3 regions of the Bradyrhizobium lablabi genome follow, and region 2 is predicted to be linked to each of the others. Evidence: predicted binding sites of a transcription regulator. Region 2 holds the regulator's gene; each other region holds the start of a gene.
What was found. Region 2 encodes HrcA, which represses chaperone genes, less so after heat shock. Its sites were predicted from a motif close to GTTAGCACTCNCNNNNNGNGAGTGCTAAC; they were not measured.
Positions count from the first base shown of each region.

Region 1 (9,832 bases), 2.7 Mb from region 2:
ATCTCGGCGGCGCCGCGCTGCCGTTCGACCTGAAAGCGCCCGGCGCGGATTTTATCCTGGCGTTTCAGGCGCTGCCGATCGTGCTGGTCATGAGCGTGCTCACCGCGCTGTTGTTCTACTGGCGCGTGCTGCCGCCGGTGGTGCGCGGCATGGCGTGGCTGTTGGAACGCACGCTCGGCGTCGGCGGCGCGGTCGGGCTGTCGACGGCCGCCAACATCTTTCTCGGCATGGTGGAATCCCCCCTGTTCATCCGGCCCTATCTGGCTCAGCTGACGCGCAGCGAATTGTTCCTGGTGATGACCGGCGGCATGGCCGGCATCGCCGGCACCGTGCTGGTGCTCTACGCCACACTGCTCGCGCCCCTCATCCCGGACGCGGCGGCGCATTTTGTCATCGCTTCCGTGCTCGGCGCGCCGGCGGCGATCCTGATCAGCCTGATCATGGTGCCGGAGACAAGCGAAGCGCGCACCGGCGGCGCGTTGGAGGACCCCAAAATGCACACCTCCTCCACCATGGACGCCATTGTCAAGGGCACCACGGCCGGGTTGGAGCTGCTGCTCAACATTGTCGCGATGTTGATCGTGCTGGTGGCGCTGGTCTATCTCGCCAATGCCTTCCTCGGACTGTTGCCCGAAATCGGGGGCACGCGCGTTTCGCTGCAACGGATGCTCGGTTATATCATGGCACCGGTGTGCTGGCTGATGGGCCTGCCCTGGTCGCAGGCGATCACCGCCGGCAGCCTGATGGGCACCAAGACCGTGCTCAACGAGCTGATCGCCTATGTCGATCTGTCAAAGCTCGGCACTGAGGCGCTCGATCCGCGTTCGCGGCTGATCATGCTCTACGCGATGTGCGGCTTTGCCAATTTCGGCAGCCTCGGCATCATGATCGGCGGCCTCGGCACCATGGCGCCGGAGCGCCGCGACGAGATCAATTCGCTGGGACTAAAATCGATCGTATCCGGCACGCTGACGACCTGCCTGATGGGCGCGATCGTGGGTGTGATGACGTGACGCCTTGGCGTCATTCCGGGACACGCGTCAGCGTGGACCCGGAATCTCGAGATTCCGGGTTCAGCCCTGCGGGCTGCCCCGGAATGACGCGTTTGAGCGCCAGCCTGCTCACCACATAGACCGACCCCTCCGCGGTCAGATGCGCGTGATCCCACGCCAGGGGAATGCCGCCGTCGAGGGTGAGCGGACATTGCCGCGCGGGACAGATCACATCGACCACAGAGATGTAGGAAAACCCTTCATGCGCCGGCAGCGCCGCCTTCATGTTGCGGTCGAGATCGAAAATTTCGGGCAGCACGAAATCATCGGGGCGCGCGTCGACCTGGCGCAGATGCGCGCGCATCAGCATCGACGGCAGCCGGCTTCTGAACTGCACGGCGGGGCCGAGCAGCACCACAGGCACGCCCCGCTCGTTGAGTTTGGCGATGGTTTGCTTGAGGTCGGCGATCATGCCGTCGAACCGCGGCGGGCGGGAATATTCCAGCCAGTCCGCCGAGAGAATGACGAGGGCCGGCTTGTGATCGGCAAAAAATGCATCCATCTGGCCGGCAAAACCGCGACACCACGCATTGCCCTGCGCCGCCGCATTGAAGGTCGGCATGCACGCCGCCTGGGTCGCCTGCAGGGTTTTTGTCAGTCGCGGATCGGTTGTCTTGCCAAGACCATGGAAATAATGCGCGGCCAGACTGTCGCCCCAGAGCAGCAAATTTGTTTTATCGGGCGCGAAAGCAAGACACACCTCGTCGAGGACGCCGCTCGCAGGCGCGAAACAACTGCCGAAGCGATAGAGCGGCTGGTAATCATAGGCGTTAAAGGATTCCAGCTGCAGCGCGACGCGGTCGGCTTCCGACGGCCTTTGGCTGGCGACGATCCCAAGGGCGCTGCCGGCCAGCAAGACCAGCGTTGCAAGGCCGGCGATGCGAAACATGAACCCGCGTGTCGGCGCCAGCCCCTTCAGCCGGAACGGCTGTTCGACAAATCGCCACGACAGAGACGAGATCAAAACCGTCAGCGCGAACAGCGCGACCTTGTCGGTCGCGCCGAGCACGAGGCCTGCCTTGGAGAACCGCGCAAAGGTGAACAGCGGCCAATGCCAGAGATAGAGCGAATAGGAAATCTGCCCGAAAAATCTTGCGACATTGAACGGCGAATAGCGACTTCGCTTCAACGTCGGCACGCCGATGCCGCTCCAGGTGAACATCGCGGCGCCGATGCACGGCGTCAGCGCGTTGAAGCCCGGAAATCCCGGCCCTTGCCGCAGCGAGAATATCGGGATCGCGATCAGCACCAGCGCTGTGGCGCGCGCGACTGCTTGCGCCAGCGCATGGCGCAACACCGGAAAGCCGGGGATCGCAACGATGCCGCCGATCAAGAATTCCCAGGCGCGCGGCGGGCTCATGAAGAACGCATCGGCGGAGCGGTCGGTCCGCATCAGCCAGATGCACAGCGCAAACGATGCCAACGACAGCACGCCGAGTGCTGCGGGCACGACGCGGCGGCCGCCTACAAAGCGCAGCAGCGCCCATAACGACAGCGGCAGCGCCAGATAAAATTGCTCCTCGACCGCCAGCGACCAGGTGTGCAGCAAAGGTTTTTCGACCGCGGCATGCTCGAAATAGCCGGTCTGGAACCAGAAGAAGAAATTCGAGGTGAAGGTCACGACCGCTGCGACCGAGCGGAAGAATTCCTGCCGCTCCGATGTCAAAAGATAGTGGAACGAGGGGATGGCCGTCAGCACCACCATGGCGTAAAGCGCGGGCAGCAGCCGGCGCACCCGCCGCTCATAGAACTGCGCGAAGGAAAAGGTCCCGCTTTTTACTTCAGACTGGATGATCCCGGTAATCAGATAGCCCGAGATCACGAAGAAGATATCGACGCCGACAAAGCCGCCGTAAACCGCCGGCGCCTCGAAATGGAACGCGACCACCGCCAGCACGGCGATGGCGCGCAGCCAGTCGATGTCTTCGCGATAGTCGCGCCTCACAATCGCTATGCCGCCCAAGCCTGATTGAAACCAGCCTGGTGGAAAGAGGTCCGGCAGCGCGACAAACGCATGATGAGGCGCGCGGGCATCATGCCGCGAGTTCGACGGTCTTGAAGTCCGCGGGCAGGATCACTTCCAATAGTTCGACATCGTCGGAATAATCCAGGATCAGGTGCTTGATGCGGGGCGGCTGGGTCCAGCTGGTGCCCTCCTTCATCAGGGTCTCGCCGTGACCTTCGATGTAGGTTTTGACCCAGCCTTTCAGCACATAGACCATCTGGAAGTCGACGTCGTGGAAATGCAGCTTTGAAACCTCGGCCGGATTGCACGGCCCGATCAGGCGGATCACATGCGCCCGCGCCAGGCCGTTTGTGGCATCGGCAATGCCGAGATCGCGGTATTTTGCGTAAGCGCGCAAGCCATCGGCCTTGAAATCCTCGTCGCGGTAATGGCTGATCGCGATGCGCTGTTTCGGACGCGCGCGCTTTGCCGACGGCACGGCACGCGCTTTGGCCTTGAGCTTTTTTCGTGCTGTGGATTTGGCTGCGGTTTTATGGGCAGTCTTGCCCGCCGGAGATTTTTTCTGCGCGGCGGCCTTGGCCGCGGCCCGCGATGTCGGCTTCTGCTTGGCCATTGACGTTCTCCCTGTTGCACGTTGTGGGAGAACGTTAGCACAGTTCGCGCTTCGGGTCCTTTTCAGTGCAGCCGGAACACGCCGTCGACCGCACGCAATTCGGCGGGCTTGATCAGCTTGGAATGCGCAACGGTCACCGAATGAAGCGGGCCTTCCAGCTTCTCCTGCCAGAATGCGAGGAAGTCCTTCAGCACCGGGAAATTCGGGCACAGATCGTAGTTCTGCCAGACATAGGTTTGTAACAACGAGGGGTGATCCGGCATGCGATAGAGAATTTGGGCCGTTGTCAGCCCGTAACCCAGCACCTGCTTCCGGAAATCCTCGGAAACCCCAACCCGCGAGACCATGCCAACCTCCATTGCTGGAGCGCATTCCCGAGATGGCCGCCGACCGGGAGCCACCCGGTGGAGATGCGCTCACATGAGAGAAATGTGACGCACATGACCAACCCATCACAAGCCTAAATGTTTAATGAACTGTTGAAAATTCTTGCGTTAGCAGCAGCTTACCGCACGTGCTAATACCGGCTTTCGACGTCCATTCTGGCCGATTAATCATGATTAACGAAATTGGCAGGCGTCATATTTGAGTGCCAGTTTTTCTGCTAGAAGCCCTTGTCCCCGGAACAAGTCTGGCCTATGTCGTCTGCAGCCGCGCTGGCACTCGCCGGCGGGGACTGCTAATTTTCAAAAACTGGCAACATCTTCAAAAGCTTAGGAGGACTGTATGAAATTCCGTCCGCTCCATGACCGCGTTGTGGTCAAGCGCATCGAGGCCGAAGAAAAGTCCAAGGGCGGCATCATCATTCCGGACACTGCCAAGGAGAAGCCCTCGCAAGGCGAAATCACCGCGGTCGGTCCCGGCGGCCGTGACGAAAATGGCAAGCTGATCCCGATCGACCTCAAGGTCGGCGACCGCGTGCTGTTCGGCAAGTGGTCGGGCACTGAGGTCGTCCTCGACGGCGAGGATCTCCTGATCATGAAGGAGAGCGATATCATGGGTGTTCTCACCGACCTCCCCGCCGCCAAGAAGAAGGCCGCGTAAGGCCAAAGCCTGCACACGGCTCACCCTGAGGAGCGCCTGCAAGGCGCCTCTCGAAGGGTGAGAGACCGACATCAACTCAGGGAAAACCAAATATGTCAGCTAAGGAAGTTAAATTCGGCGTCGAGGCGCGCGACCGCATGCTGCGCGGTGTCGACATTCTCAACAACGCGGTCAAGGTGACGCTCGGCCCCAAGGGCCGCAACGTCGTGCTCGACAAGTCGTTCGGCGCACCCCGCGTCACCAAGGACGGCGTCACCGTCGCCAAGGAAATCGAGCTTGACGACAAGTTCGAGAACATGGGCGCCCAGATGGTGCGCGAAGTCGCCTCCAAGTCGGCCGATGCGGCCGGCGACGGCACCACCACCGCGACCGTGCTGGCGGCTGCGATCGTCCGCGAAGGCGCCAAGTCGGTTGCCGCCGGCATGAACCCGATGGATCTGAAGCGCGGTATCGACCTCGCCGTGGAAGCCGTGGTCGCCGACCTCGTCAAGAACTCCAAGAAGGTTACCTCGAACGACGAAATCGCCCAGGTCGGCACCATCTCCGCCAATGGCGACGCCGAGATCGGAAAGTTCCTCTCCGACGCCATGAAGAAGGTCGGCAACGAGGGCGTCATCACGGTTGAGGAAGCCAAGTCGCTCGAGACCGAACTCGAGGTCGTCGAGGGCATGCAGTTCGACCGCGGTTACATCTCGCCCTACTTCGTCACCAACGCCGACAAGATGCGCGTTGAGATGGAAGACCCCTATATCCTGATCAACGAGAAGAAGCTCTCCTCGCTGAACGAGCTGCTGCCGCTGCTGGAAGCCGTGGTGCAGACCGGCAAGCCGCTGGTCATCATCGCGGAAGACGTCGAAGGCGAGGCACTCGCCACCCTCGTCGTCAACCGTCTGCGCGGTGGTCTGAAGGTCGCGGCCGTCAAGGCTCCGGGCTTCGGCGATCGCCGCAAGGCCATGCTGCAGGACATCGCGATCCTGACCGGCGGTACGGCGATCTCGGAAGATCTCGGCATCAAGCTCGAGAACGTCACGCTGCAGATGCTCGGTCGCGCCAAGAAGGTGATGATCGACAAGGAGAACACCACCATCGTCAACGGCGCCGGCAAGAAGGCCGACATCGAGGCGCGGGTGGCGCAGATCAAGGCGCAGATCGAGGAAACCACCTCGGACTACGACCGTGAGAAGCTGCAGGAGCGTCTGGCCAAGCTCGCCGGCGGCGTCGCGGTGATCCGCGTCGGCGGCGCGACCGAGGTCGAAGTCAAGGAGCGCAAGGATCGCGTTGATGACGCGATGCATGCGACCCGCGCGGCCGTTGAAGAAGGCATCGTGCCGGGCGGCGGCGTCGCTCTGCTGCGTGCCTCCGAGCACCTCAAGGGCATCCGCACCAAGAACGACGACCAGAAGACCGGCGTCGAGATCGTGCGCAAGGCGCTGTCCTGGCCGGCCCGCCAGATTGCGATCAATGCCGGTGAAGACGGTTCCGTGATCGTCGGCAAGATCCTCGAGAAGGACCAGTATTCCTACGGTTTCGACTCGCAGACCGGCGAATATGGCGATCTCGTCAAGAAGGGCATCATCGACCCGACCAAGGTGGTGCGTGCGGCGATCCAGAACGCGGCCTCCGTTGCCGCGCTCCTGATCACCACCGAAGCCATGGTGGCCGAAATGCCGAAGAAGAACACCGGCGCCGGCGCCGGCGGCATGCCCCCCGGCGGCGGCATGGGCGGCATGGATTTCTGATCCGGCCGTACAGCCGATTACGACGACGCAAAACCCCGGCAGCGATGCCGGGGTTTTTTCGTTACTGGCGTAGGCGTTGTCAGCGTAGCCCCGTGAAGCGAACCGCGACGCCAAGAACTCAGTCGTCATTCCGGGACGCGCCACTTGGCGCGGGCCCGGAATCCATAACCCCCAATGTCAGTTTGAAATACCGGGATAAAGATCCACCCAGCCCGGATTCTGCTCTTCGATCAGCCGGATCTTCCAGTCGCGCCGCCATTTCTTGAGTTCTTTTTCGCGGGCGATCGCGGTCGTTACGTCGTCATAGATTTCGAACCAGACAAGTTTGTCGACGCCGTATCGTTTCGTAAAGCCCTGAACGATCTTGGTTCGATGCTCGTACACGCCGCACGATGTCGTTTGTCACGCCGAGATAAAGCGTGCCGTGCTTCCTGTTCGCAAGTAGATAGACGCAGTACGCCATCGCGGGCATCGGGGGTTATGGATTCCGGGCTCGCGCGAAGTGGCGTGCCCCGGAATGACGAATGATAGTGCCATAGAAACTTCACTCGACCAGCGCCCGGCCGCCCTGCTGATATCGGCTCTTGCCGATTTCGAAGATGAAATACGGCACCGCACCGGACGACTCCCGGGTAAAGAGCCCGTCGCGCCGCACGCCGCCGATCTTTTTCATCGCACCCTGCGAGCGCCAGTTTTTCTCGCCCACCCAGAAGATGACGGTATCGACTGACGTGAAGGCGTGGTCGAGCATCAGGCGCTTGACCTCGCGATTGGTCGCCCCACCCCAATGGGAGCGGACTACAAACGTCCAGCCGATCTCGATCTCGCTCCGTTCGGCGTCATAGCCGTGATAGCGGCTCGAGCCGATCAGGGCGCCGGTCGACCGGTCGACGAACACAAACGCCATTTTCGAGGCGACCGCGCTGTCGAAATACGCCCTGAAGGCCGGCTCGGTGTAGCGATCGGGAGAGGGATGCACCTTCCAGATCTCCGGATCGGAGCCGGCTGCGAACAGCTCGGGCCAGTCTGAGGCCATGATCGGTCTGACCGTCACGGTCGGGCCGATCAGCGTTGGTTGGAAATCAGGTTGTGACATCGTTTGGTGATAGCCTTGTTCAGCCTCGGGGGAACCAACCGCTCAATGAACGAACTGGCCGATCCGACCCCAACGCACCGCTGACGGGGAGCGGGAAAAGAAGATCAGCCCGGCACGGCCGATGATATTTTCCCGTGGCACATAACCGACCGTCGAAAGCACCCGGCTGTCGGTCGAATTGTCGCGGTTGTCGCCGAGCATGAAGAAATGGCCTGAAGGCACGGTGTAGACGTTGGTGTTGTCGTAAAAGCCGTTATCGACGCAATCCAGGATCTCATAGCTCGCCCCGTTCGGCAGGGTTTCGCGCCAGTGCTTCGTATTGGCCCGAGCATCCGATCCACAGGGATCCAGGCCAACGAAATCGGCCAGACGGTCGCGCGCTACGGGAACGCCGTTGATGTGAAGCAACCCTTGCTTCATTTGAATGCGATCGCCCGGCAATCCCACCACGCGCTTGATGAAAACGGTTGAAGTATCCTTCGGCAACAAGAACGCGACCACGTCGCCGCGGGCCGGCTCCGACCCTAAAATGCGTCCCGACGACAGCGGCGCCGGAAAACCATAGGCATATTTCGAAACGAAGAAATAATCGCCCAACAGAAATGTCGGCATCATCGAGGTGGATGGAATATTGAAGGGCTGGAACAGGAACGTGCGAACCAGCAGCGGGAGCGACAGCAACAGAACCATCAGGACGAAGCTGAGGGCGACAAGCCCTCCAATCGCCCACGGCGATTCTGATTTTGCTTCCTGAGCCAGCGTCATGAAATGGGCGTTCCGCACGAACCAGCCGGATTAGCCGGAAAGACGAACGTCAATATGCAACGCTCGGCGTCAAAAGCAAATAGCCGGCAATATAGGACTCACTCCACCCGTGCGACCACGGCGAGGCGCTTGATGCCCTGATTGCGGTAGGCGTTGAGGAAGGCGTTGTAGTCGCGGAACGAGACGCAGCCGTTGGAATCGCCGTTGGCGCCGAGCATGAAGCTATGCGCGAGCAACCCGCTGCGGCCGTAGATCGCCTCCTCGCCGCCGATCGGGGTTAGCCGCAACGCCGGCACGCCGTGAAACAGCGCCTCGCGCGGCTTCAATTCGTAGATATGCGGCGGCGTCACCCCGCGCATCCTGATCTTCGCCGAAGATGGATCGTCGAGCTTGTCGCCGAGGCCGGAATGGGCTTCCAGCTTGGTGCCGTCGGGCAGATAGACCATGTGCGCGGAGATATCATAGACCGCGGTCGAGCGATCATAGGGCGCCGATCCGCCGAGCGCCGGGTTCTGGTTTTGCCCGAGGCTGCCGGTGATGCTGGCGTCGGCGGAGGCATAGGCCAGCAGCGAGCCCTGCGACGGCTGCTTGCCCCAGAGCTTTTCAAAGACCGTCCGCTTCTCGGTGGAGGCGATCGACATCACGGCCGCTTTTGCGCGTTGCGCCATGTCGCGGACCGTCATGCCTGCGCTGTTCGCGGTCTTGGCCTCGCCCGGGGGCGGCGGAACGGGAAGTGCGGCAACCTTGACCGGCGCCGGCGAGGTTTCCTTCTTCGGCGCCTCGGCGACTTTTGCCGCGAGCGAGGAGGTCTTGGAGGTTTCCTTGGACGCGAGCTTCGGCGCCTCGCCCGGCGGGGATGCGTTCGCTGCGTTCGACGGCACGCCTTGCGCCTCGGACGCTGCAAACCGTTCGTTGAACATGGGCGGCGTGATCGGTGCGACGGTTGCCGGCTTCGAAATCACCGGAGCCGCATCAGGCAGCGCCGCAAACACCTCGTTGACGGCCTGTGTTGCGGACCGCGCGGCGAGCCTGGGCTGCGACTTGATTACGGGCTCGTCGTAGCGGGCGCTGCCGAGCGACGGATAGACGCTGGCCGCCAGGATGTTGGTATAGACGGTCCAACCACAGCCGAGCACGAGGCAGGCGATGGCGGCGCCGCCGAAGAGGTTCTGCGAGATGGTTTTTCGGGATGAACGTCTTGGCTTGAACGCCGCGAACTCAACACACGCACTCGTACTCATTCACCTTGCGCCCACACAATGTCCACTTTGTTCCTCTCGATGCCGCCGCACGGGGAAGTCCCGGCAGAGCATCTCGCAGAGGCGCGGAGCGTCATTAAGGCGACTTTTAGTTAAATGCAGATTAAGTGCGGGCAGATGTTGGGCGGTGGGAAATAGCGTTAACGCAAGCCCCGCGCGCCCGCAAAATTACGGGGCGCGCGGGGCTCGCGCTCTCAATAATTGAGCTTCGGATACCAGTCGGTTCCCCTGCCCTCCGGCGTCACGTCCAAAATCGTCCAGAGCGGCATCAGGTCCGGCGCGCCGCGCGGATCCTGTC
Region 1 is NZ_LT670844.1:6,781,499-6,791,330, reverse strand. It holds gene B5526_RS31490 (NupC/NupG family nucleoside CNT transporter) at 1-1,013, shown strand, start outside; gene B5526_RS31485 (acyltransferase family protein) at 1,024-2,997, opposite strand; gene B5526_RS31480 (cupin domain-containing protein) at 3,086-3,631, opposite strand; gene B5526_RS31475 (usg protein) at 3,694-3,978, opposite strand; gene B5526_RS31470 (co-chaperone GroES) at 4,358-4,675, shown strand; gene groL (chaperonin GroEL) at 4,768-6,414, shown strand; partial or broken gene B5526_RS38575 (GIY-YIG nuclease family protein) at 6,592-6,877, opposite strand; gene B5526_RS31460 (GNAT family N-acetyltransferase) at 6,959-7,510, opposite strand; gene lepB (signal peptidase I) at 7,553-8,275, opposite strand; gene B5526_RS31450 (DUF2778 domain-containing protein) at 8,374-9,516, opposite strand; gene B5526_RS31445 (DUF899 family protein) at 9,729-9,832, opposite strand, start outside.
Region 1: a site for HrcA is predicted at 4,287-4,315, ahead of B5526_RS31470 (co-chaperone GroES). Genes of this name have one in related genera too.

Region 2 (9,832 bases):
CAGCCTCCGGCTTAAAGAAAAATGACCCCCATTCGTCGAGACGCTGCCAGCGTGCTCTTTCGAATGAGGGCCATGGTGGTCAGCCCGCTTAAGCAGACTTCTTGGTGTTCTTGTCGTCGTCGACCTCGGTAAACTCCGCGTCGACCACGTCGTCCTTGGCGGCATCCTTGGCCGCATCGGCCTCGGCCTGCTGCTTGTACATCGCCTCGCCGAGCTTCATCGAAGCCTGCGCCAGCGTATTGGTCTTGGCCTTGATGGCCTCCGCGTCGTCGCCCTTCAGCGCTTCCTTCAAATCGCTGACGGCGTCCTCGATGGCGCGGCGATCCGTCTCCGGGATCTTCGAGCCATGTTCGGCCAGCGCCTTCTCGGTGGAATGCACCAGCGAGTCGGCATGGTTCTTGGCGTCGACCGCCTCGCGGCGCTTCTTGTCCTCGGCGGCGTTGGCCTCGGCGTCCTTGACCATCTTCTGGATGTCGGCTTCGGAAAGACCGCCGGAAGCCTGGATCCGGATCTGCTGCTCCTTGCCGGTCGCCTTGTCCTTGGCGGAGACGTTGACGATGCCGTTGGCGTCGATGTCGAAGGTGACTTCGATCTGCGGCATGCCGCGCGGCGCCGGCGGAATGCCCATCAGATCGAACTGGCCCAAAACCTTGTTGTCGGCCGCCATTTCGCGCTCGCCCTGGAAGACGCGGATGGTGACGGCGTTCTGGTTATCCTCGGCGGTGGAGAACACCTGGCTCTTCTTGGTCGGGATCGTGGTGTTGCGATCGATGATGCGGGTGAACACGCCACCCAGCGTCTCGATGCCGAGCGACAGCGGGGTCACGTCGAGCAGCAGCACGTCCTTGACGTCGCCCTGCAGCACGCCGGCCTGGATCGCAGCACCGATGGCGACGACTTCGTCGGGGTTGACGCCCTTGTGCGGCTCCTTGCCGAACAACTGCTTCACCACTTCCTGGACCTTCGGCATGCGGGTCATGCCGCCGACCAGCACCACTTCGCCGATCTCGCCGGCGGTGAGGCCTGCGTCCTTCAGCGCCTTGCGGCAGGGCTCGATGGTCTTCTGCACGAGATCATCGACCAGCGCCTCGAACTTGGCGCGCGTCAACTTCATCGTCAGATGCTTCGGCCCGGTCTGATCGGCGGTGATGAAGGGCAGGTTGATTTCGGTTTGCGTGGTCGAGGACAACTCGATCTTGGCCTTTTCGGCGGCCTCTTTCAGGCGCTGCAAGGCGAGCTTGTCGTTGCGCAGGTTGATGCCCTGCTCCTTCTGGAATTCATCGGCCAGATAACTGACGAGCCGCATGTCGAAATCTTCACCGCCCAGGAAGGTGTCGCCATTGGTCGACTTCACCTCGAACACGCCGTCGCCGATCTCGAGGATCGAGATGTCGAAGGTGCCGCCGCCGAGGTCGTACACCGCGATGGTGCCGGATTTCGTCTTGTCGAGACCGTAAGCGAGCGCGGCCGCGGTCGGCTCGTTGATGATACGCAGCACTTCGAGGCCGGCGATCTTGCCGGCGTCCTTGGTGGCCTGACGTTGCGCGTCGTTGAAATAGGCGGGAACGGTGATGACGGCCTGATCGACCTTCTGGCCGAGATGGGCTTCGGCGGTCTCTTTCATCTTCTGCAGGATGAAAGCGGAAATCTGCGAGGGCGAGTAGGTCTTGCCGTCGGCTTCGACCCAGGCATCGCCGTTGGACGCCTTGACGATCTTGTAGGGGACAAGCTTCTTGTCCTTTTCCACCATCGGGTCGTCATAGCGGCGGCCGACCAGACGCTTCACCGCGAAGAAGGTCCGCTCGGGATTGGTCACCGCCTGGCGCTTGGCGGGCTGGCCGACGAGGCGCTCACCGTCATCGCTGAAGGCGACGATCGACGGGGTCGTCCGCATGCCCTCGGCGTTTTCGATGACTTTCGCTGTCTTGCCATCCATTACGGCGACGCACGAATTCGTGGTGCCGAGATCGATCCCAATGACCTTTCCCATGGTCCTCATATCCTTCTTTTTGCGGCAGGTTGGCTGGGCCCTGACGGCGCACCAATCCAAACCCCCAAACGATCAAATGCTCGCGATATTGCGACGGTGAGCCTCATATAGGAGGGGGGCTAGGCCCCGCAAGGACTTGCGCGCAACCTTAACCCTCGAAAACCCCCGGCCTTGAAAGATAGTGTCCCCCTTCGGGCCGCCACGGCCGGCCCCGCCGGCGCCGCCCCGGCCGGCGGTCGGCGCAAGATGAACGGAATACGGCTTGGCCTGTTGCCGGAGCGGCAAACCCGCTAAAAGCGGCGGACCGTTAACGTCGCCGCGGGAAGCGGGCCGCCACCGGCCGACCATTGAACGGCCTCAATGCAACCTCAGTAGATTTTTCATGAAGCCCATTCGACTGACATCCGCGGTTGCGCTGCTCGTCGGCGTCATCCTCCTTGCCCTCGGTCCTGCGCTTGCCGCGGAGCCGATTTTCCCGCCGGGAATCCGGATCGGCTTGACGCCCCTGGTCGGCCTCTCCCCCGCCAAATCATTCGTCGGTTTCGAAACCGAGGACGGCGGCGTCAAGGTCTTGATGGCGGAGCTGCCGGCCGAGGCCTATGGGGAGGTCGTCAATGCCTTCAAGGCCAATCCGGCGGGCACCGGCGGCATCAAGCCCGAGAGCATCGAGACGTCAGCGGGGCTTGCCTATTACACGATCGAGAACGCCAAGGACGGCGCAACCAGTGTGCGACGCTATTCGATGATTCTGTCTGGCGGCACCTTCTCCGGCTATGTCGCCGTACAGGTTCCCGAGAACGCCGGCAAAATCTATACCGACGACGCCGTACGGCAGATGTTCGCGTCGGCGGTGGTCCGCAAGCAAGTTCCGGTCGACGAGCAACTCGGACTGATGCCGTTCAAGTTCAGCGAGCTCAGCAATTTCAAAAATATCCGCACGCTGGCACCTGGCGCGGCCGTCATTCTGGCCGACGGCGACGAGGTAACCGGCTTTGAACCGGCGCCCTTCATGGTGATCGGCCTGATCGGCGCGACGCCGGCGCAGCCCGAGGATCGCGGACGGTTTGCCCAACAGGCCGCCACCACCATTCCTGGCGTCCGCGACGCGCGCATCACGATGTCCGAACCGATCCGCATCGACGGCCAGCCCGGCTATGAGACGCGTATCGATGCAACCAGCGGCAAGGACAACACCTCCGTCACCGTGGTGCAATGGTTGAAGTTCGGCGGCTCGAGCTCGCTGCGCATTATCGGCAGCTCGCCGCGTGACCAGTGGACGTCAGCGTTTCCGCGCTTCCGCGCCGTGCGTGACGGAATTCAGCCGCGCGGATAGATATGCGGATAGATAGAGCCTGACTGACGCCTCTTTAGGCCGCGCTGCTCGGTTCGTTGCCGTTGGCCGGCGTGCCGGCCTTCGCGCCACCCTTGGAGACCGCGACAAGCGCCGGCCGCAGCACGCGGTCGCCGATCATATAGCCGGCCTGCACCACCTGGACCACCGTTCCCGCCGGCACCGAGGGGTCCGGGACCTCGTACATCGCCTGCTGAAAATTCGGATCGAATTTCTCGCCCGACGGATCGAATTTCTTGACGCCGTTTTTCTCCAGCGCGTTGAGCAGCGAGCGTTCGGTGAGCTCAACGCCTTCGATCAGCGCCTTCAACCCGGGATCGGCGGAGGCCCTGGTATCGGCCGGAACCGCATCGAGCGCGCGCTGCAGATTATCGGCGATATCGAGAACGTCGCGCGCGAAACCCGAAATGCCGTAGGTTCGCGCATCCGCCACCTCGCGCGCGGTGCGCTTGCGGAGATTCTCCATCTCCGCCAGCGTGCGCAGCATCTTGTCGCGCGCCTCCGCGGCCTCCTTGGCGAGCGCTTCGGCCGAGCCCTCTTCGGGATCGTCGGGCATGATGTATGGCTTGGAAACCACGGGCTCGGGGCCTTGCGCCGGGTTCGCCGGATCGTCCTTCTGCCGGGTGGGATCGGTCATAGACTGCCTTTTCAAAAATCGTCGGTAATGAAGGGGGAGTTGCTGGGGCGGGATATCGTGCTTTAGGCGAAGAAAATCAAGCGCAACCAGAAGGCATCAGCCGCCCAGCATGCGGCTGACGATGCGCGCGGCATAATCCACCGTCGGGATCACCCGGGCATAATTGAGCCGGGTCGGCCCGATCACGCCGAGAACGCCGACAATGTGGCCGGCGCCATCGCTATAGGGCGCGATGATGGTGGACGAGCCAGACAGCGAAAACAGCTTGTTCTCCGATCCGATGAAAATCCGCACGCCCTCGGCGCGTTCGGCGCGCCCCAAGAGATCGATCACGCCGCGCTTGGTTTCGAGATCGTCGAACAACAAGCGCACGCGCTCCAGATCCTCGAGCGCGTGCAGATCCTCGAGCAGATTGGCGTGACCGCGCACGATCAATTGCCGGTCATCGTTTTCGCCGCCGGACCAGCTTGCGATTCCGGCGGCGATCACCTTCTGCGTCAGCTGGTCGAGTTCGGCGCGGTTCTGCGTCAATGCGGTTTCAAGCTCGAGGCGCGCCTCGGCCAGCGTCCGGCCTCTGATCCGCGAATTGAGAAAATTGGTGGCTTCGGTGAGCGCGGAAGAGGGAACGCCGGGCGGCAGCGTCAGCACGCGGTTCTCGACCTGGCCGTCCTCGCCGACCAGCACCACCAGCGCCCGCTCCGGCTCCAGGCGGACGAATTCGATATGCTTCAGGCGCGAATTGGATTTTGCGGTCAGCACCACCGCCGCGGCACGGGTCAAGCCCGACAGCCGCGTCAAGGCTTCGCCAAGGGCTGCTTCGACCGATTGCGCCCTGCCGACGGAGGCGAGCTGGGACTGGATCGACTGCCGCTCGGATTCGGTGAGATCGCCGACCTGCATCAAGGCATCGACGAAAAAGCGCAGGCCCAATTCGGTCGGCAGCCTTCCGGCCGAGGTGTGCGGCGCGTAGATCAGGCCAAGCTGTTCCAGATCCGACATCACGTTGCGCACCGAGGCCGGCGACAGCGGCACCGCGATCAGGCGCGAAATGTTGCGCGAGCCGACGGGCTCGCCGGTCGCAAGGTAACTTTCGACGATTTGACGAAAGATATCCCGCGAGCGCTCGTTGAGCGCTGCGAGCCCGGCATGCGGCGCGATCAGGCCAATCGGATCGTGGTGGGCCACGGTTTACTCCCGGCGCGTGATCCGACAAGATCATGCGCCATCTTGATATCTAAGCGCGCCCGGACGCAAAACCGGATTCCACTTTTGCTGGTCGCGCTTGCACTGACCTAATTTGTCCCTCTCAGGGGCCGGTGACAAGCGGGCATTAGTGGGCGAAGGTGTGGCAAAGGGCCTTGCCGCTGCGCCTTCCCCCTCCTACAAGCACCGCGAGCCCACAATTTTTCGCTGAATTTTCGGAGGATTTCCCATGCGGCCAAGCCGCCGTGCGCCGGATGAACTGCGCGCCGTATCGCTGGAACGCGGCGTCGTCAAATATGCCGAGGGTTCCTGCATGGTCAAATTCGGCGACACCCATGTGCTGGTCACCGCCACGTTGGAAGAGCGGCTGCCGCCATGGCTGAAGGGCCAGGGCCGCGGCTGGGTCACGGCCGAATACGGCATGCTGCCGCGGGCGACGCTGGAACGGACCCGGCGCGAGGCTTCGGCCGGCAAGCAAAACGGCCGTACCGTCGAAATCCAGCGCCTGATCGGCCGCTCGCTGCGCGCCACGATCGACCTCGAAGCGCTCGGCGAGCGCCAGATCACGGTCGACTGCGACGTGCTGCAGGCCGATGGCGGCACCCGCACCGCCTCGATCACCGGCGCCTGGGTCGCGCTCGCCGACTGCCTGTCCTGGATGAAGACCCGCAACATGATCAAGGGCAATGTGCTGCGCGACAATGTCGCCGCGATCTCCTGCGGCATCTATAACGGCACGCCGGTGCTGGACCTCGACTATGCCGAGGATTCGGAAGCCGAAACCGACGCCAACTTTGTCATGACCGGCGACGGCCGCATCATCGAGGTGCAGGGCACCGCGGAAAAGACGCCATTCACCCAGGAGGAATTTCTGGCGCTGATGGCCTTGGCGCGCAAAGGCGTGGCGCGGCTGGTGGATTTGCAGAAAATGGCCGTAGCGTGATTTCAGATCGTGCCCTCACTGGCGTAGACTAACAATCGCATGCACCGTCGAATCACAGGCAGGCTCGTGATCGCGACCCACAATCCCGGCAAGCTTGCCGAGATGCGGGAACTGCTGGCGCCGCACGGCGTCGAGGCGATATCGGCGGGCGAGCTTGGCCTCGGCGAGCCCGAGGAGACCGGCGACACATTTGCAGCCAATGCCCGGATCAAGGCGGCGGCCGCCGCCAAGGCCGCGCAGCTTCCAGCCTTCGCCGACGATTCCGGACTAGTGGTCGACGCGCTCGACGACGCGCCCGGAATTTTTTCGGCGCGCTGGGCCGGCCCAAACAAGGATTTTAACGCCGCGATGACGCGGATCGAACGGTTGCTGCAGGAGCGCGGCGCGACCACTCCCGCGCAACGAAGAGCGCATTTCGTTTCGGCCTTATGCGTCGCCTGGCCCGACGATCATCTCGAAGAGGTCGAGGCGCGTGCCGACGGCACGTTGGTGTGGCCACCGCGCGGCACTGCAGGTTTCGGCTACGATCCGATGTTCATGCCCGATGGACATACCCGCACGTTCGGCGAGATGACGAGCCTCGAGAAACACGGCCTGCCGCCGCTCGGGCTCGGCCTGTCGCACCGCGCCCGCGCATTTGTAAAACTGGCGGAGATCTGCCTTGACCAGCGCTGACGGGAAAGAAGCCTTCGGCGTTTACGTGCACTGGCCTTTCTGCCTGTCGAAATGCCCGTATTGCGACTTCAACAGCCATGTCCGGCATGCGCCGATCGACGAAGAACGGTTTGCCCGTGCCTTCGCCCGCGAGATCGAAACCACCGCGGCGCGCGCACCGGGCCGCGAAGTATCGTCGATTTTTCTCGGTGGCGGCACGCCATCCCTGATGCGGCCGCAGACCGTCGGGGCGATCCTGGATGCGATCGGCCGACACTGGCGGGTCGCTCGGGAAGTCGAAGTCACGCTCGAAGCCAATCCGACCAGCGTCGAGGCCACGCGGTTTGCCGGTTATCGCGCAGCCGGTGTGAACCGGGTTTCGCTCGGCGTGCAGGCGTTGGACGACGCCTCGCTGAAAGCGCTGGGACGTCTGCACAGCGCGCGCGAAGCGCTCGACGCGGTGAAAATCGCGCGCACCGCGTTCGATCGCTATTCGTTCGATCTGATCTACGCCCGTCCCGATCAGACGCCCGAGAGGTGGGCCGATGAACTGAAACTCGCGATCTCGGAAGCCGCCGAGCATCTGTCGCTCTATCAACTGACGATCGAAGAGGGCACGCCGTTCTTCGGCTTGCACGCCGCCGGAAAATTGCAGACGCCGGACGAGGCGACCGCGCGGGCGCTTTATGATATCACCCAGGAGGTCTGCGCGGCGCATGGCCTGCCGGCTTACGAGATTTCCAATCACGCACGATCCGGCGCGGAATGCCGGCATAATCTGGTCTATTGGCGCGGCGAAGAATATGCCGGCATCGGGCCCGGCGCGCATGGCCGGCTCGATATCGACGGCACAAGGCATGCGATCGCCACCGAAAAGCGGCCCGAGGCGTGGCTGATGCAGGTCGAGGCGGCCGGCCACGGCGTCGTGTCGGACGATCACCTCAACAGCGAGGAGCGCGCCGACGAATTCTTGCTGATGGGCCTCCGGCTCGCCGAGGGCATCGATCCCAAGCGCTATGCGGCGCTATCGGGCCGCGCGCTCGATCCGGGCCGCATTGCGGTGCTGCGTGAGGAAGGCGCGATTGTCGTCGACGACAGCGGACGGCTGCGCGTCACCCAAGCCGGATTTCCAGTGCTCGATGCGGTGGTGGCGGATTTAGCGGCGTAACTCCAGGCGACATCACGCCCCAAAACTCTTCGGCGATCCCGCAACCGGCACGCCGCCGCCCGATCCGACCCGCATCACCGCAAGGCCGCGCTCGTTGGTGCCGTCGGCGCGAAAACGAAACAGGCCGTCGATGCCGGCAAAGCCGGACGGATTTGTGAGTACCTCCGGCGAAAACCGCTGCGGCCCTTGCGTGCGCGCAAGTGCTGCTACCAGCGCGACCGCGTCGTAGGCGAGCGTTGCGGTTCGCACCGGGTCGGCGCCGTATTTGGCGCGGTAGCGGTTGGAAAAACCGCGAAAACCCGACGGATCCGGCGCCGCATAAAGCCCGCCCTGCAGATTAGGACTCGCGAACACGCGCGGATTGTCCCAAAGACCCGTGCCGAGCAGCTGGATGTTCCTCAAATTCGCGCCCGCCGCCGTCAGCGCATCGGCCACCGCCACCACGGAATCGCCGTCGTCGGCGATGAAGAGCGCATCGGCCTGGCCGAGCGCCTGCGCCACCGTCCGCGCGGCGGTGGCACGATCGCCGTATTTTTCGAATGCGGCCACGCGTCCGCCCCGGCGTCCGACCGCCTGCTTGAAGCTCGCCTCCACCACATTGCCATAGGCATTCTCGGGCAGCAGCGCCGCAAACGAGCGTTTTCCGATGCTGGCCGAGTATTCGACGATCCGGTTGACATCGGATTCGGGGAGGAAGCTGAGGAGATAAACGCCGCGGCCCGCGACGCTGGAATCGGTTGAGAACGCGATCACGGAAACGCCGCGCGCGCGGGTCAATTGCGCGGTCGCCGGGACCGATTGCGCAAACAGCGGACCCAGGATGATTTCCGCGCCCTCGTCGAGCGCCTGCTGCGTTCCCTGTTGCGCGCCTTGCGGATTGCCGCCGTCATCCTTGATCAGAAGCTGGATGTTCGGATTCTGAAATTCCGCCAGCGCCATCTCGGCGGCATTCTTCATCGATTGCGCGGCGACGCCGGCATTGCCCGCGGCCGACAGCGGCAGGATCAATCCCACCTTGACTTGCCCGTTACCGGCAACGAGCGGCTGCTGCGGCGGCCCTGACGGACCCGGTTGCGAAGGACTGAACGGATTGGAGAACTGGCCCATACTCTGAGCAATGTTGCCGGAGCAAGCCCCAAGCAGGGGCGCGCCGAGAATCAAGCCAACGGCCGTCCGCCGGGTTACCCTCGACGACTGAGGCCCTGAAGGCCCAGGTTTGGGTTTGAGCGGCCCCACCATCGCATCTCTTCTCTCGACCGACCGAAATCGGCCAGAACGTCCACCTCCCGATGATCAGGAGGGTGGATTCAGGCATATTGTCGGCGAATAGTTAACCAAAACAAAAGGATTATGGCCTTGCAAAGCGGGCAAGGGTTGCAGGGTCCTGTTCCCCTATCCCGTCGCGCGGCCGGCATCCGTAGCGTGCACCGTTATGGCGTAAGCGTGGCGTCCCCTTGAGCCTATTCGTTTGTCGCGTTTTCTTCACGCGAACCGGTATCCACTTCGCTCGAAAACGCTCTAGATTGGGATTATGCGCGCAAAAGCGGCTTCGATAAATAGAACTGACAGCGAGGGGGAAGCCTCGGCGCGGACATTTTCCGTGGGCGGTAATATCCTGACGGCGCCGAGGGCGGTTCCGGGCTTGCATCTGGTGGCAACCCCGATCGGCAATCTCGGCGACATTACGCTGCGCGCGCTGGAGACGCTGGCCGGCGTCGACATCATCGCCTGCGAAGATACCCGCATCACCCGAAGGCTGACCGAGCGCTATGCGATCTCGGCGCAGCTAAAGCCCTATCACGAGCACAACGCAGCGCTGGCGCGGCCAAAGATCCTGGAGCGGCTGGCGCAGGGCGCTTCCATCGCGCTGGTCTCGGATGCCGGCA
Region 2 is NZ_LT670844.1:4,035,265-4,045,096, forward strand. It holds gene dnaK (molecular chaperone DnaK) at 89-1,990, opposite strand; gene B5526_RS18785 (hypothetical protein) at 2,373-3,323, shown strand; gene grpE (nucleotide exchange factor GrpE) at 3,358-3,978, opposite strand; gene hrcA (heat-inducible transcriptional repressor HrcA) at 4,075-5,163, opposite strand; gene rph (ribonuclease PH) at 5,411-6,124, shown strand; gene rdgB (RdgB/HAM1 family non-canonical purine NTP pyrophosphatase) at 6,164-6,799, shown strand; gene hemW (radical SAM family heme chaperone HemW) at 6,786-7,946, shown strand; gene B5526_RS18815 (penicillin-binding protein activator) at 7,959-9,185, opposite strand; gene rsmI (16S rRNA (cytidine(1402)-2'-O)-methyltransferase) at 9,478-9,832, shown strand, end outside.

Region 3 (9,832 bases), 1.4 Mb from region 2:
CATCGCTCGACTATGTACTCGACCGCGCCAATCCGCTGTTCGCCAAGCTCGAGGCCTTCCTGCGACAGTGAAGCGCATGTCCGTTCATCGTTGCGACAGCTAGCAACGGGTAGCAATATGCCGACATTTGGCCCTTTGGAACCTGATCGATGGTGCTGGGTAGCGACGTTTCCGGTTTGACGACCACTGCAGCCAATGCCGCGGCGCAGGGGCTGTCGATCGTCGTGCCGGTGTATAACGAGGCCGCCGGGCTCGCGCTATTGCATGACCGGCTCTCCGAATTGGCAAGGGCGTTGCGGCAGCGCTACGGCCTGCCCTGCGAGGTCGTCTATGTCGACGACGGCAGCAGCGATGCGACGCTTGCCATCGCGCGCGCGCTCGCACCCGATGCGCTCGATGTCCAGGTCGTGTCGCTGTCGCGCAATTTCGGCAAGGAAGCCGCCCTGATGGCCGGACTGGACCATGCCCGGCTCGGCGCGGTCCTGTTCATGGACGGCGACGGCCAACATCCGCCTGACCTCGTCGAGAAACTGGTCGGCCACTGGATCGATGGCGGCTTCGACGTGGTCTACACCGCCAAAGCCAATCGCGACAACGAATCGGTGCTGCGGCGGCTGGCCGTGCATGGCTTCTACGCGCTGATCAATTGGGGCGCGCGGCAGAAAATCCCGGAAGACGCCGGCGACTTCCGCCTGCTGTCGCCGCGCGCGGCCGCCGCGTTGCGGCAGCTTCCCGAGCGCAATCGCTTCTTCAAGGGGCTCGCGAGCTGGATCGGTTTCCGCCAGGTTCGCGTCGACTACGAACCCGCAGCCCGCGCGCACGGCGTCACGACATTCAGTCCCGGGCGGCTGGTCGGGCTTTCGATCGAGGGCCTTACGTCGTTTTCGGTGGCGCCGCTGCGTTTTGCGAGCCTGCTCGGCGTCCTGCTCGCGTCCGCAGCCTTCCTGTTCGGTCTCTCGATCCTGTGGGAAACCTGGACCACCGGCAAATCGGTTCCCGGCTATCCCTCGCTGGTGGTCGGCCTGATGACCATCGGCGGCGTGCAACTGATCATGATCGGCATTGTCGGCGAATATATCGGCAAGATCCTTTCCGAGCTGAAGGCACGCCCGATTTATTTTGTGGCCGAGCACAGCGTGAAGCGCGTCGAGACCGAAGTAGCAGCCTCCAGCGTCAGCGAACGGACCGCGGCGGAATGAACGACGCCGCGCCGCCGCGCCGCATCTGGCTGTGCGCCGACGATTACGGTATCAGTCCCGGCGTCAACCGCGCCATCCGCGACCTGATCGAGCGCGGCCGGCTCAATGCGACCTCGGTGATGGTGGTCGGCCCCGCGATCGGCCGGGACGAAGTCGGCGCGCTTGTCTCCGTTGCCGCCAACAGCCCGCGTTGCGCGATCGGCTTGCATGTCACGCTGACGGCGCCGTTTCGGCCGCTGACGATGCACTTCAAGCCGATCGATGGCGGCATGTTCTTGCGTTTTCCGAAACTGTTGCGCGCGGGGCTGTTGCGGCGGCTCGACACCGAAATCATCGGCGCCGAATTGACGGTGCAGCTTGCGGCTTTCAGCGACATGTTCGGCCGTCAGCCTGATTTCGTCGACGGCCACCAGCACGTGCAGTTGTTTCCGCAAGTGCGCGACGCCTTCCTGGCGGCGGTGAAGGAGGCTGCGCCCAACGCCTGGGTTCGCCAGGGCGGACGCAACGCGCGGCTCTCGCGGCGGCTCGGCGCGCCCAAGGCGCTGTTTCTCGACCTTTTGAGCGCGCAATTTCGCGCCCGCGCCGCGCGCGCCGATATCGCGTTCAATCCCGGCTTTGCCGGCGCCTATGATTTTTCACGGCAAAGCGATTTCGGCGTATTGATGCGGCAGTTTCTCGACGGGCTGCCGGAGGGCGGCCTGATCATGTGCCACCCCGGCTTCGTCGACGAGACCCTCATCAGCCTCGACCCGCTCACGGTCCAGCGCGAAAATGAACACGCATTTCTCGGCGGCGAGCAATTTACGCAGTTGTTGGCGGCGAACAGCGTTACGTTGTCCTGACATCCATCAATAAATGTGCAGGGCAATCCGTCACATCCAAAAATTTAATTCCGCGACCCCACTACTGGCGACACAAAGCCCCCCTACATCTCCCCCCGCGCGTCGACGCGAGCGAGGGAGAGAATCCATGACACCGCAAGAACGCCAATTGGTTGACGACCTTTTCGACCGCCTCTCCAAGGTGGAGAGCGCGCCACGCGATCCGGATGCCGGCGCGGCGATCTCGGAAGGGTTGCGCAAGGCGCCCAACGCCGTTTACGCGCTGGTGCAGACCGTGCTGCTGCAGGATGAAGCACTCAAGCGTGCCAACAGCCACATCCAGGAACTGGAGGCGCGCTGCGCGGGCGAGCAACATCAATCCGGCGGGTTCCTCGATTCAATGCGGGGGGCGGTTTTCGGGCAAGATCAGCCGCGCGGCTCGGTGCCGAACGTGCCGCCGCCTCAAGCTTCGAGCCGCCCGGTCTGGAACAGCGGCCAGGTCATGCAGCAGGCGCAGGGCCCCGGACATTATGATCAGGGTTATGGCCAGGGTCCCTACGGCCAAGGCTCCTATGGTCAAGGCGCCTATGGTCAAGGCTCCTATGGTCAAGGCGCCTATGGTCAAGGCGCTTATGGTCAAGGCGCTTATGGTCAAGGCGGGTACGGTCAGCCCGGGTTCCAGAGCCCGTTCGGCGGAGGCGGCGGCTCGTTTCTCGGAACCGCGGCGGCAACGGCGGCCGGAGTGGTCGGCGGATCGCTGCTGCTCAACAGCATCCGGGGGATGATGGGCGGCAGCCATCAAGCCTTCGCCGATTCAAGTGTTGCCGATCGGGCCGTGAGCCAAACTCCGTCGAGCGATCAATCCAACAGCAATCTCGCGCACGACGCGGGGATCAACGATATCGGCTCATCGGCGGGCCACACTGAGGACAACTCGCGCGCCGGATTATTCGACACCGCATCGAACGATGACAAATCCGCATCGCAGGATTTCGGCGCGGATCACGACGACATGGACCTGGATTCCGACGAGTTCGGCGGCGACAGCGACAGCGATTACGCCTGATCTGTTTTTCGACCGTCAAAATCAAAAAAGAACGGCCGCCCGAACCAGGCGGCCGTTTGGTTTTCGGCTCGCAATAAAAATCAGATGACGACGACCCTGGCGCCGACATTGACGCGGCCGTAGAGATCGATCACATCCTCATTGCGCATCCGGATGCAGCCGGACGAGACGTTGGTGCCGATCGTCCACGGCTCGTTGGAGCCGTGAATGCGATAGAGCGACGATCCGAGATACATCGCACGCGCGCCGAGCGGGTTCTGCGGGCCGCCTTCCATGTGCCGCGGCAAATCGGGGCGCCGCACCAGCATTTCCGGCGGCGGCGTCCAATCCGGCCATTCCTTCTTCGCGGAGATCTGCTTGACGCCCGACCAGGTGAAGCCGGGGCGGCCGACGCCGATGCCGTAGCGCAACGCCTTGCCGTCGCCCTGCACCAAAAACAGGAACTTGTTGGGAGTATCGACGATGATGGTGCCGGCGCTCTCCTTGCCGGTATACTCGACGACCTGCTTCTCGTAGATCGGATTGAACGGGCGCTGCGCGGTATCGACCTGCTCTTCGCCCTGGCGCATCGTCTGTTGCGGCGGCAATAGCGGACGCCGCGGATCGTAGGAAGGCTGCGTTTGATAGGCGGGTTGCTGCTGATAGCGATCGCCCTGACCAGGTCCGTCGCCGAACAGGAACTCGATGAAGCCGCCGCCCATATTCGAGCGTTCGGCGTAGGCTGTGCGCACCGGCGCAACCGGCCGCTGCATGTTCTGATCGGCGTAGATCACGTTGGGTTCAGCGGGGGGCGCCGCCTCGAACGCCGCGGCGTGATGGAGTCCACCGCCAAGACAAGATGCGCCGGCGAGCAGCGCAAGAGAGATTCTTTTCAACATCGACGTACTCTGTACTGTTTCGTCTTGTTACTGTTTTCGTCTTGCGGAGCGCTCACTTACGAAGCGCGCTTGCACGCCACCAGTTAAAATCAAAACCCAGTCGGTTTGGTAAACAGAAACGGCGTTTCGATTCACCACGTAGCCAAATGCACGCGGATTTGTCCGGTAGCGTTTATTTTCGATGAACGGGCAAGCCGCATGGTTAATCGTTGATGTCCGGCGCGGCACGGCGCGCGCAATAACGGTTCCCGGCGTGAACCCGATGTTAAATCGCATCTGCGTAAGACTAGGCGAGTGAAGGTTCAGGGAAAGTCTCATGCCGATTCATCGCAAGCGTTTTCGTATCGAAGAAGCCTTTATCGGCGACATGCCGATGCCCGCAGCGGTCGACGGCGAAGTCGGCCCGATGCATCATGAGATCATGAGCGAACTGCGCGCCATCCGCGCCCAGATGGCCAACGGCGTCAGTTGCGCATCAGCGGCACCAGCCGAGGGGCTGGCGATTACGCGCGATGTCGCCGACGCGCAGGCGCAGCTTGAAACCTATCGCGCCCAAATCTCGCAATGCGAGAAGCTCAAGGTCGAGCTTGACCTTATTCACGACGCCATCAACCGCACCAAGCGGGAGATCGCGGTGCTGCACGGCAAGAGCTTCGACGGCAACGAAATGGCCAAGGTGACCGGCGAGCTCGGCGCCGTGGTCGGCGGCACCGAACACGCCACCCAGCAGATCCTGGAAGCCGCCGAATCGATCGATCAGTCGGCGTCCGCGCTGTCCAAGGTGACCTCGCCGGATCAGCAAAAGCTGCTCAGCGAGGAAATCCAGGAGCGCGTCGTCTCGATCTTCGAAGCCTGCAATTTCCAGGACCTCACCGGCCAGCGCATCAGCAAGGTGATGGCGACGATGAAATTCATCGAAAACCACATCATGGTGATGATGGACATCTGGGGCGGCGTCGACGCCATCCGGGCGCACGCGCCGCCGATCGTCGACGATCGCGAAGGCGACGCCCGGCTGCTCAACGGTCCGAAGCTCGACGGTGACGTCGGTCACGCCTCGCAGAACGACATCGACGCGCTGTTCGACTAGGTCTTTTGCCTGCCAGATATCAACGCAAAACGCCGGCTAGATGCCGGCGTTTTTTGTTTCACCGTCATTGCGAGCGAAGCGAAGCAATCCATGGCGCCGCAAAGCGGAAAGGTGGATTGCTTCGTCGCTTACGCTCCTCGCAATGACGGGAGTTCACGCCCGCGGCGCGCAGCGGACGTAGACCATGTTGCCGTAACGGGTCGCGGCATCCTTGTCGACGAAGCGGGTGATCAGGACGCGGCCGTCGAAGGAGACGATCTCGCGATCCTGCTCGCTGGGAGTTGGCCCGGGCGGACCGATGAAATTCTTGCCGCTTGGGCTTCCCTTGAGACGCAATTCCTGCGGCGTCGCCTGGTCGGCCAGATGCATGATCACCCCGCCCGAGGAGCCGGCGCCGATCACGTAAGGCTGCTTGCACTGCCCCTTCGCCGCGGCTTCGGTACGCGCGCGGTCGGCGGGATTTTGGTAGGAGGCAAGACCCCAGCGCCCGACAATCTCGTCCGGGCGGATCGTCGCCGGCATTTCGGGCGCGACGCCAGGCTCGGACGCCGGCGGCGGCGATGACGACGATGACAATGACGGCAGGCTGAAGCTGCTGCATGCGCCGAGGAATAGCGTCAGCGCCGAGGCGACCCCCAGATTGGCAACCCCGTGCCCGCTACGTAACCTGACCATGGCATTCCCCCAAGCAAAACTCGTGGCCGCACCCGTCCGCAGCCAAGCGTAAAACCGCTGTCGGAGCAATCACGTCCGGCAAATTACGCTGCCGCTCCGATGTGGTTTCCCAAGCGAGCATCCTATATCCGGATCACCAAGGGCTTAACCACCTTTGCTTGACAGGATCAGCGTCAAGCCATATTCCCGGGCACACCATTAGCACTCCGAGAGCGCGATTGCTAAGGATGTGACCCGTTCTGCGCCGCCGGCGCCGAACGGGCCCCGCGTCTTCCGATCCACTTTCGATCGCCAACCACATCTGAAAACCAGCCCTCCAAAAGGAACCCTCATGGCTAAATCCCAATTTCGTCCGCTGCATGACCGTGTCGTGGTCAAGCGTCTCGACGCCGAAGAGAAGACCAAGGGCGGCATCATCATTCCGGACACCGCCAAGGAAAAGCCCTCGCAAGGCGAAATCACGGCAGTGGGCCCGGGCGGCCGCGACGAAGCCGGCAAGCTGATCCCGATCGACGTCAAGGTCGGCGACCGCGTGCTGTTCGGCAAATGGTCCGGCACCGAGGTCAAGCTCGACGGCGAGGACCTCCTGATCATGAAGGAAAGCGACATCATGGGCGTGGTGGCCTGAACCACCCGCCGTCCTCACCCTGAGGAGGCAGCGAAGCTGCCGTCTCGAAGGGTGATCCATCCACAAGCTCATCCTTCGAGACGCGGCCAAGAGGCCGCTCCTCAGGATGAGGACCACCATCAGGAGTGAATTCAAATGGCAGCCAAGGACGTTAAATTTTCCGGAGACGCGCGCGATCGCATGCTGCGCGGCGTCGATATTCTCGCCAACGCGGTCAAGGTGACGCTCGGCCCCAAGGGCCGCAATGTCGTGCTCGACAAATCGTTCGGTGCCCCCCGCATCACCAAGGACGGCGTCACCGTCGCCAAGGAAATCGAGCTTGAAGACAAGTTCGAAAATATGGGCGCGCAGATGGTGCGCGAGGTCGCCTCCAAGACCAACGACACCGCCGGCGACGGCACCACCACAGCGACCGTGCTGGCGCAGGCGATCGTGCGGGAAGGCGCCAAGTCGGTGGCCGCCGGCATGAACCCGATGGATCTCAAGCGCGGCATCGAGATTGCGGTGCATGCGGTGGTCAAGGATCTCGAGAAGCGCGCCAAGCCGGTCGCCTCCTCCTCCGAAGTAGCCCAGATCGGCACCATTTCGTCCAACGGCGATGCCGCAATCGGCAAGATGATCGCGCAGGCGATGCAGAAGGTCGGCAACGAAGGCGTCATCACGGTCGAGGAGAACAAATCGCTCGAGACCGAAGTCGACATCGTCGAGGGCATGAAATTCGACCGCGGTTATCTGTCGCCCTATTTCATCACCAACGCCGAGAAGATGACCGCCGAGCTCGAGGACGTCTATGTGCTGCTGCACGAGAAGAAGCTGTCCGGCCTGCAGTCGATGCTGCCGGTATTGGAAGCCGTGGTGCAGTCGGGCCGCCCGCTTCTGATCATCGCCGAGGACGTCGAAGGCGAGGCGCTGGCGACGCTGGTGGTGAATCGCCTGCGCGGCGGGTTGAAGGTCGCAGCCGTCAAGGCGCCCGGCTTCGGCGACCGCCGCAAGGCGATGCTGGAAGACATCGCGGTCCTGACCGGCGGCCAGCTGATTTCGGATGAACTCGGCATGAAGCTCGAAAGCGTCACCGTCAACATGTTGGGCCGCGCCCGAAAGGTCGTGATCGACAAGGAGAACACCACGATCGTCAACGGCGCCGGCAAGAAAAAGGACATCGAGGCCCGCGTCAACCAGATCAAGGCGCAGATCGAGGAAACCACCTCGGACTACGACCGCGAAAAGCTGCAGGAGCGTCTCGCAAAACTCGCCGGCGGGGTTGCGGTGATCCGCGTCGGCGGCGCGACCGAGGTCGAGGTGAAGGAGAAAAAGGACCGCGTCGAGGATGCGCTCAATGCCACCCGCGCCGCCGTGCAGGAGGGCATCGTGCCGGGCGGTGGCGTCGCGCTGTTGCGCGCCAAGAAGGCGGTCGGCCGCATCCACAACGACAATCCGGATGTGCAGGCCGGCATCAATATCGTGCTCAAAGCGCTGGAAGCCCCTGTCCGCCAGATCGCCGAAAATGCCGGTGTCGAAGGCTCGATCGTGGTCGGCAGGATCCTGGAGGACAAGTCCGAAACCTTCGGCTTCGACGCGCAGACCGAAGAATATGTCGACATGGTCGCCAAGGGCATCATCGACCCGGCCAAAGTGGTGCGCACCGCGCTGCAGGACGCGGCCTCGGTTGCCGCCCTTCTGGTGACGACAGAAGCCATGGTCGCCGAATTGCCGAAGGAGCCGGCGCCCGCAATGCCGGGCGGTGGCGGCGGCATGGGCGGAATGGGCGGCATGGGTTTTTGAGCCCGCCTCGCGCTGCGCACTACCAAATCGACGAAGGCCGCCTCCGGGCGGCCTTCTTTTTTGGCGAATGTTACAGAGGTTTGCTAAGGCTTGGGTAGCGACTGGCACCGAATCGACCGAGCCCCGCGACACCATCCGATCTTCGAGGACCCCCCTATGCGCGCGCTTTTTTTCTGCCTGATCGGCCTCTTGACTGCCTCGCCGGATTTCGCGCTAGCCGAGATAAAACTCTCGACGAAACCCGCGCCGGGCGCCAACGAAACCAGGTATTTCACCTCGATCGACGGCTTGATGAACGGCAATGCCGACGTCATCCTGAAAGAGACCCGGCAGGGCAAGACCGTCACCTCGGCGGTGCTCGACGTCTGCTACCCCGCCGAGAAAGGCTCCGAGCGCAAGGATCGCTTTGTCGTCAACCTCGCGGTCAGCGGCCAGACCCTGACCGGGACCACGCAGAGCCTCGCTGACAAATTGCCGGTGAGCGTGAAACTCACGCGCAAGCCGACCGGCGACGGCTTCGAATTCAAGGGCCAGATCAGCGTCGGCCAGACCGTGACGGAAGTGGCCTCGACCGACAATTCCGATCTCAGCGAAAAGGAATTTCTGGACAACCAGACCACCGACGAGGGTATCACCGCGACGCCAAAGGATTTTACCGAAGTGTCGCCGGAATCGATCGGCGTCAAGGTAAAGCTCGATGCGGCGTCGGATTTCCTCAAAGGGCTGAAGGGACAGGATCTCGAAGTGTCGCTCAACAGCCTTGGCGTGACCTGCGATGCGTTGCGCGCCGGCGAGCAGACCATCACCATCAGCGCCGATCCATCGCGCGCCGCGGCGCTGATCGCGAAGTTCAAGTCGCAGCCCGGCGTGGTCGCCGCGGGCTGGACCAGCGGCGTCGTCGACATGGAGCGCACCATCCGCTTTGCCGCCGCCGACTGGCGCGACGGCGACAAGCTCAACAAGGACAAGCTCGCGGCGGCGATCACGGGCGTGCTGACCAAAACGCTTGCGGCGAAATCGGCTACCTCGGCCTGGAACGCCAATACCGGCACGCTGAAACTGACGTTCAAGCGGCCGAGCCAGCTTTATCCCGCACTCGACCTCACCGAGACGATCGAAATTGCCGCACTCGCGGCGCCCGACAAACCCGGCGCGACCGACCGGCTGATGCTGTGGATCGGCAATCCCGTGATTTCGACCGTGGACGAGACCGCGGGCCCAAAGCTCAACCTGAGCGATGAGGCGAGCGGCGACGAGGAAGGCGACCAGAAGGACGACAACGGCGCGCTCGAGGCGCTGGCCAAGGAATTTGGCGGCCAACACTGGGATGCCGACAAATCGGCATGGAAATAGCCCGGGCCTGAAACCACGAAACCCATCGGCAACTTTCGACCGAAGCGACGGGTTTCGCTTCGCTCAACCCAACCTACGGCCTGGAATTTTATTCTTGGCTCAATTGGTGTTGAGCCGGAACCGCAGCGTCCTGGTTCCGATGAACGATACGAGATCGCCCTGGCGCCTCCAGGTCGCGGCCTCGCTCAGTGCCGCGACCAGGTCGTCATCCGCCTGGGCCAGCGCCGGCGGACAGGCGCGATCCTCCAGCGCTCCTGCGACAAAGATCACGGTATTGCCGGCCACCGAAAACTGGCCCTTGCCGCCCTTGCACCACAATTCGAGGATGGCTTCGCCATTG
Region 3 is NZ_LT670844.1:5,462,722-5,472,553, reverse strand. It holds gene hisG (ATP phosphoribosyltransferase) at 1-71, shown strand, start outside; gene B5526_RS25560 (glycosyltransferase family 2 protein) at 150-1,199, shown strand; gene B5526_RS25555 (ChbG/HpnK family deacetylase) at 1,196-2,041, shown strand; gene B5526_RS25550 (DUF2076 domain-containing protein) at 2,169-3,086, shown strand; gene B5526_RS25545 (L,D-transpeptidase) at 3,167-3,964, opposite strand; gene B5526_RS37945 (hypothetical protein) at 3,992-4,282, opposite strand; gene B5526_RS25540 (protein phosphatase CheZ) at 4,281-5,054, shown strand; gene B5526_RS25535 (hypothetical protein) at 5,208-5,729, opposite strand; gene B5526_RS25530 (co-chaperone GroES) at 6,061-6,357, shown strand; gene groL (chaperonin GroEL) at 6,493-8,139, shown strand; gene B5526_RS25520 (hypothetical protein) at 8,296-9,492, shown strand; gene B5526_RS25515 (META domain-containing protein) at 9,592-9,832, opposite strand, start outside.
Region 3: a site for HrcA is predicted at 5,927-5,955, ahead of B5526_RS25530 (co-chaperone GroES). Genes of this name have one in related genera too.